Regions from separate parts of the Paenibacillus glucanolyticus genome, predicted to be linked through region 1. Evidence: riboswitches for the same ligand, from Rfam matches in the RefSeq annotation. Region 1 holds a riboswitch; the other holds the start of a gene.
What was found. A riboswitch is a leader RNA that binds a small molecule or an ion and turns the genes downstream of it on or off. The one in region 1 is predicted to bind cobalamin.
Positions count from the first base shown of each region.

Region 2: it holds a riboswitch for cobalamin, as region 1 does, so the genes downstream of both, WDY75_RS06915 (ABC transporter substrate-binding protein) here and WDY75_RS27470 (ribonucleoside-diphosphate reductase subunit alpha) in region 1, are expected to answer to the same signal.

Region 1 covers NZ_CP147845.1:5,934,685-5,938,459, reverse strand. The annotation lists gene WDY75_RS27470 (ribonucleoside-diphosphate reductase subunit alpha) at 1-2,222, opposite strand, end outside; cobalamin riboswitch at 2,411-2,644, opposite strand; gene WDY75_RS27465 (MTH1187 family thiamine-binding protein) at 3,002-3,307, shown strand; tRNA gene WDY75_RS27460 (tRNA-Thr) at 3,415-3,486, shown strand; gene WDY75_RS27455 (N-acetylmuramoyl-L-alanine amidase) at 3,734-3,775, shown strand, end outside.
Region 2 covers NZ_CP147845.1:1,417,870-1,421,644, reverse strand. The annotation lists gene WDY75_RS06920 (iron ABC transporter permease) at 1-712, opposite strand, end outside; gene WDY75_RS06915 (ABC transporter substrate-binding protein) at 709-1,716, opposite strand; cobalamin riboswitch at 1,965-2,170, opposite strand; gene WDY75_RS06910 (histidine phosphatase family protein) at 2,323-3,117, opposite strand; gene cbiB (adenosylcobinamide-phosphate synthase CbiB) at 3,108-3,775, opposite strand, start outside.

The DNA of each region.
Region 1 (3,775 bases):
GCCCGGATATCAGGGCGAACATACAGGTTAAAGCTTTGCGCCTGGTCAACGTGACGTTGACGCGCAGCCGCCATTTTGATGGACCAATGCTGGTCGATCAGGAAAGCGGTCTTGTAGTACCAGATTGTTTTTTCAGACAGATCCGGAGCCGGGTTAGCCACTTTGTAGGTGGTTTTTTCTTCATAAGACAGAAGTTCGTACAATGGATCGATGCTCGCTGTGGAACCGGCGATAATCGATGTGGAGCCGTTCGGTGCGATGGCAAACAGCCATGCGTTACGGACACCATTGGCTTGTACTTCCTGTTGCAGCTCACGCCACTGTTCGGTGGTTACGAATTTGCCTTCATGCTCGCCGTCGGTGTAACCGCGGAACGTGAAGTACTCGCCGCTCTCCCAATCGGAGCCTTTGAATTTCGGATAGTGGCCTTTTTCCTTGGCCAGCTCCATGCTGGATTTCACGAGCAGGTAATTGATGTGTTCATACAGGTTGTCATTATAGGCAACGGCTTCGTCGGACTCCCAGCGGATACCTTCCAGAGCCAGCAAGTGATGCAGACCGAAGGTTCCAAGACCGACCGCACGGTATTGGCTGTTGGTATATTGGGCTTGCAGAACTTCAATATTGTTGATGTCGATAACGTTATCCAGCATACGAACCTGGATAGGAACGAGACGCTCCAGCACACCGGCCGGTACAGCGCGAGCCAAGTGGATGGAATTCAGGTTGCAGACAACGAAATCGCCAGGGATTTTGGAAATAACGATCCGGGTTTGACCATCCTTTGTTACCAACTCTTCTTGCTCGACAACGGTTGGAGATTGGTTCTGCATGATCTCGGTGCACAGGTTGGATGAGTAAATCATGCCATGTGCAGAGTTCGGGTTCGCACGGTTTACCGTGTCGCGGTAGAACATGTACGGTGTACCCGTTTCAAGCTGGGATTTCATCACGCGTTTCATAATGTCGATCGCTTGTACCGTAATACGCGGCAGCTGCGGGTTTGCCACGGCTTCTGCATATTTTTGACGGAACTCGCCATCGCCTTGAGCTTGATCATAGAAGTCTTCCAGGCCAAGCGGACGGCCGTTCTCGTCTTTCCAGCCCATGATCTTCTTCACTTCATGCGGACAGAACAGGCTCCACTCCTCACGGGCCTCTACAGCCTCCATAAACAGGTCAGGCAGACAGATGCCATGGAACACGTCATGGGCTCTCATACGCTCGTCACCGTTGTTCAGCTTCAGATCCAGGAAGGACAGAATATCTTTGTGGAACACATCCAGATAAACCGCGATGGCTCCTTTACGAGTTCCCAATTGGTCAACGCTCACGGCGGTGTTGTTCAATTGGCGAATCCAAGGGATAACGCCGGAGCTGGTGTTCTTGTGACCGCGGATATCCGAGCCGCGTGCACGGACTTTACCGAGGTACACGCCAATGCCGCCGCCCATTTTGCTGAGACGGGCAATATCGGTGTTGGAATCGAAGATGCCTTCCAGAGAGTCGTCAACGGTATCAATGAAGCAGCTGGAGAGCTGGCCTGCTACTTTTTTGCCTGCATTGGACATGGTCGGTGTGGCAGCTGTCATGTACAGGTTGCTCATCGCCCAGTAGGCTTCTTTTACAAGGTCAATACGTTTGTCGGCTGGCTCGTTGTGCATGAGGAACATTGCGATTACCATGTAGCGTTCTTGCGGAAGTTCCATGACACGACCGTCAAAGTCGGTTGCCAAATAACGCTCAGCCAGTGTCAAAAGACCAATGTAATCAAACAGCAGATCGCGGCTTGGATCGATGCATTCGCCGAGCTCTTCGATTTGCTCCTTGGTGTAGCTGGTCAGAAGATCCTCGCGATAGATGCCCTTCTGTACAAGCTCTGTGATGAGCGGGTAGAAGGCACCGTAAGGCTCTTCCGGGTAGGCTTTGTATCGGCGGTTGGTGGCCGCTTTTTTATATAAAGAGGTCAGAAACGAACGCGCAGCTGCAAACTTCCAATTCGGCTCTTCTTTTGTCACAAGCTCAAGCGCGGACATCGTGAAGGCGCTGCTGATTTCTTCGCCGGTGACTTGCTCACCGCGCAGTTTAGCATTTACGCCGCGAAGCAGGCGCTCTTTATCAAGCATGTCCAATCCTTTCAGATTGCGGTCGGCATAGACAGAGAGGCGTATTTCATCAAAGGCGAGCTGACGGTTGTTCGGTTTAACTACGAGCTGGGGCATGAATAATTCCTCGCTTTCTTAGGGGGAAATATGAAAAAGGACATCAAAAAAACATTTTCTAAAACCCGCAGGCTTGAAAATGTCCGTGCGCTGTGATTCGTGAATGACGTTTGACATAAGCCCTTGAAGGGGCATGATGTTATGTACAGACGCAAGTTTAACGAACACTTACCTAATGTCCCGTAGGTTGGTGTTGGCTGCGTACAGGCAGGTCTCCTGACTCGGACTTTGACAAATCGGAGCCTTCCCCAAGACCTTGATGAGGTCCTCCAGAAGAATATTCCATGATTTGGTTCGGCCTAGATAGGATAAATAGCCGAGAGCCCTTACAGTGGCGGGACCGTGATGGATTTACACCATGCTTCCCTATTAAGCCGGACCGCCTTATAGGTTGTTCCGGCACCTATACACACTATATTTGGTTGTTGTTTATCTAATTTAACCCAATATATTGTGTTTGTAAACCATGTTCTTAAAATTGAACGCAAAAAGAATTATAGCAAACGAGCGGTCATTGTGCCAGCTAAGAAACTGTCAAAAGGCCATAACATTTCCTGGATTGTGACCGAATGCGACCTTTTCTGCACACATACCACGTATATTATCGTTTTGACAAAATACGATAGTTGCGTACTGGATCTGTGGTGGAAAGAGCAGACTATTTTTTATTGCGAATAGCGAGTTAGGGGCTTTGATATGAGTGATCAGAATTGATATGATATCTGTGTCTGGAGATTGAAGAGTTCTTTATATGAGATGTTGCGAGGGAGGTTTTGGTATTGGCTATAGCGGAAGTGACGGTGATTCCGATTGGAACAGCAACAACGAGCTTAAGCTCTTATGTGGCCGAGATGCAGCGTATATTGAAACAACAGGACGGGATTACATATGAGCTGACTTCGATGAGCACCATCATAGAGGGCGAGCTGAATATGATCTGGCGAGCGATTGAAGCTCTGCATGAGGCGCCATTTCTATCTGGAGCCCAGCGCGTATCGACTTCGGTCAAGATTGATGACCGCAGGGATCAAGTCTCCTCCAGCAAGCAAAAGATTCAATCGGTGCAGGAAAAATTAGGCGGATAATCTTGCTTATTGCAAGGGATGTTCCGGCTAGGCTGGGACTTGTATTTTGCTGCTAAAGTATTATAATAATTTTGCTGTTCGTGGAGGCTTGTTTTCGAACCACATATGCTGGTGTAGCTCAGGGGTAGAGCAACGCACTCGTAATGCGTAGGTCGGGGGTTCAATTCCCTTCACCAGCATGTTCATTGCAAGGAGATCATATCCTGATTTCTGGCTGGAATGATATAAAAATGGCGCCGCAAGGCGTGCTTTTTGTGCCCCTGGGTGATCCGGGGGCTGTTCTTGTTAAGGAGAGAGCGCCCTATCATTCGGCATTTTATATCATATATTACATAGTAAGCGATTCATATTATTCGAGTTTGTTCGTGGCCTTCGCTGTCGAAAAGATGAAACGGGCTGCGGCTCGGAAAGATGAGGTGAAGGGAGATGAAGAAGGTATTTATTGATCCAGGCCACGGTGGAAAAGAT
Region 2 (3,775 bases), 2.2 Mb from region 1:
GAGCGGCCTGCCGTTCCCCAAGCGACAAAATATTAAGCGCTCGCGACCGGCTCCATAAATACGCGAATCCCACGATAAAATACGGGAAAAGGATGGCCGTATACGACCATCCGCGCATGCTCAGGCTCCCCATCGTCCAGTACAGGATTTGGTTTACCGTATCTTTGGACATCACCGTCAGAAACGAAACCACAGCGCCCAGAAACGACTGCATGACCACCCCGGACAGGATCAGTCCGTGAATCGGCAGCTTTCCTTGATCCCTTGCCAACAGCAGCACAACCCACAATGTGCCTGCTCCGGTCAGAAATGCTACAAGCGGCAGGGTGTAACCTCTGGCAAAGGAGTATTCCATCCCGAAAAAAATCAGGGATGCTGCGCCAAGCGCAGCACCCGAGGATACACCGAGCGTGAACGGATCCGCCAGCGGATTACGCAATACGCCCTGAAAGGCAGCCCCGGCTACCGCCAGGGAAGCTCCAACAAGCATCCCCAGCAAAATCCGCGGTAACCTCACCTTCATCAGAATTTGTTCGGATGAAGCTTCCCAGCTCGGGAGGATGGAATCGCCGATCCCCGGCAGCCGGTGCAGCAGCATCGCCCCAATCTCTCTCACAGGTAGGTGAACGGATCCGATTCCGAGACTGACAACCAAGGTTAACAGCAATAGGATAACGCCGGCCGCACCGAATCCTGCAAGTTTTTTACTCATGGATTCATCAGTTCCGGGTAAACAGCCTTCGCCACTTCAATCAGTCCTTGCGTAACGCGGGGACCCGGACGGCTCAGCAGGTTGGCATCTACGGCAATGACCTGATCGTTCTTGATCGCTTCGATCTGATCCCAGCCTCCGCGCTCTTTAATGAGTTGATCCAGTGTTTTTTTGGTCGCTTCATCAACCACATCGTCCGTGTACAGAATGACATCCGGGTTCGCAGCGATAATCTTTTCTTCGCTGATTTCGAACCAGCCTTCCGTATCGCCAGCTGCATTAACACCGCCGGCTGCAGTGATGATCTCATCCATAAATTCGCCTTTGCCTACAGTCCATCCCGGGGAGAACTCGACGTACACCTTCTTCTTGTCTTCATCCTTCACGGACTTCACAGCTTCCGTAACGGATGCCAGTTCCTGCTTCATCTGATCTACGACCGCTTTGGCATCAGCTTGACGATCGGTAATTTGTCCGATCAGCTCAATGTTCTCCATCACGGCATCGATGGTTTTCGGATCATTGACAAACAGGGTTACGCCAAGCTCACGCAGTTTCTCGGCATTCTGTGCATTCATCGAAGCGGCAAACACCACATCGGCATCAGCTGCAATAATAGCCTCTTCATTCACTTGGAATCCGCCCAATTTGGGCTTGGATTTCGCAGCTTCCGGATAATCGTCATTATCCGATACGCCTACGATTTCCTCATCCAGACCCAGAGCAAACAGCTTTTCCGTCTCGGACGGAGTCAAGGATGCAATCTTAGCCGGCGCTTTATCAAACGTCATTTCAACCCCGGTTGAATCCTTAACTGTTAATGGATACGTGGTCTTAAGCTCCTCACTGGAGTCGGCTGGCGCTTCGTTGGTCTGTCCTTGCTCCTGTGCAGCTTGCGGCGTGGTTTCTTTCGGTGCCGCTTCTTCCCCGCCACAGCCGATCAAGGCCAGAGCCATCAGTATGGCTACCAGAAATACGGACCATGTTTTGTTTATTGCTTTCATCTCTTCAAATCCCCCTAAACATAATTGAGAACCTGGCGCTGTACGTCTAAATTCCTTCGACCGATCCCCTGAGCAGGAAGAAAAACGTCAATCGTCATACTCCAAAGAAGCAAAAATCCCTGATTCCTCGTAAATAAGGACTCAGGGATTACGTTTTAACATAAGGACACCTGGATAACCGTTCACAGATAGCGCCTTAAACTGCCGTCCGCACGGGACTGCAAAACGTAATCCTCTCCTCGAAGGACCGTCATTCATTCGCTAAGGGCAGGTCTCCTGACTTACAGGCTGTAACGACTTCCCCGCCTTCCCAAGCGCTGACGCTCAGTGGCATGTGGAGAAGTCCCTGCTTCACAGTGGCGGGACCGTGCCGGACTTGCACCGGCTTCCCTATTAACCCGGCAGAAGACATGAATAACCTCTTCTGTCCGGGACCCTCGCAAACAATATGAATTTATTTATGATAGGCCAAGCATGGTTTCTCTGCACAAGATTATAGGCGATAAACCATCGCCTTACAACTGGAAGTTTCGCTCGTTTCAAGGGTTTAACGATATTGGTTTTTCCCGTTATCGTTCATTCCGCGCCAAAATCGTACGATTTCATTTATTCGTTTACCCGTACGCCTCGCCAGCGTGCTCCGTCCCAGGCCAACTGCAGCTGGAGCACCTCGCCCGGCGATACCGACGTAGCCCAGAATTCTGTATCCGGGAGGGTTGCCGCTGCAATCTGCCGGATGACGCCCCCGTGGGTGACTACAAGCACGTCCATATCGAGCACCCCCGGCTGAGTCTCGGTATCGTGGCCCGCTGCTTCTGACTCTGACTCTGACTCTGACTCTGACTCTGACTCTGACTCTGACTCTGACTCTGACTCTGACTCTGACTCTGACTCCAAGAGAATAGCGGGGCCTTCCTGCATCGACAATAACCCCTTCATATCCTGATACATTTCGGCCAGAAAAACCTCAATTCGGGAACAAAAAGATGGCCAACTCTCCCCGCTCGGCGGCGTAACCGTTCCCGGGTTGTCGATCCAGCGCCGATAAGCCGCATTTTCCTTCAAATCCTCGTAGGTTTTTCCTTCCCAATCGCCAAAATCAAGCTCCCGCAGCTTCCTGTCATAACAGACACCGGGAATAACGCTGCCAAGCTCGACCTCATTTGTAATGCCGGGCATATGTAAATCCGACAGGATGCAGTTCAGTGTTTGTCTACAACGAAGGAGATCACTGCAATAGACCTTGGCAAAATGCCTGGAGCGAAACTCCTGCCGCAGCGGAAGCAGCTGTTCCAGCCCTTCCATCAGAGCCCCCTGATCCTCGTGACCCAGGTAACGGCGTTCCTCATTCCACTGCGTACGGCCATGACGAACAAGATGCAGGTTCAGTCTTACAGCCATAACGCACCTCCGGCTGCTGTAATCAGCCCCAGCACCGCTGTGCCGAGTACCGTGAACAGAATGGATACGCCCAGCAGAAGCCGGGTTGTCACCCGAATATGCTCTGCATGAAGCGCACATTCGGGATCGCCCATGTAAGCCCGGAACGAGATCACACCTTGATAGGAATTCTCACCTCCCAGGCGAATGCCCAAGGCACCGGCAACCGCGGATTCCGGGAAGCCGCTGTTCGGGCTTGGATGCTTCCGCGCATCTCTTTTGACCATCGCAATCGCTTGCTTCCACTGCAATGAGAACATCGCAGCCACCACGGTTAACAGGCCTGCGGTCAGGCGCGCTGGTATCCAATTGGCGATATCGTCCAAACGGGCGGAAGCCCAGCCTAGGGACTCGTATTTCTCGTTTTTATAACCGACCATGGAATCGAGTGTATTCACCGCACGGTAGGCCATTGCAAGCGGCGCTCCGCCGATCAGGGCAAACAACAGCGGGGCGATCACCGCATCCACGATATTTTCCGCCACCGTCTCCACCGTTCCGCGTACAACCTCCGGCTCATCCAGATGGTCGGTGTCTCTGCCGACCACCATGCTAAGGGAGTATCTCGCTTTGGCGAGATTCCCGGAACAAAGATGGCTGTATACTTCCAGTCCGGCAT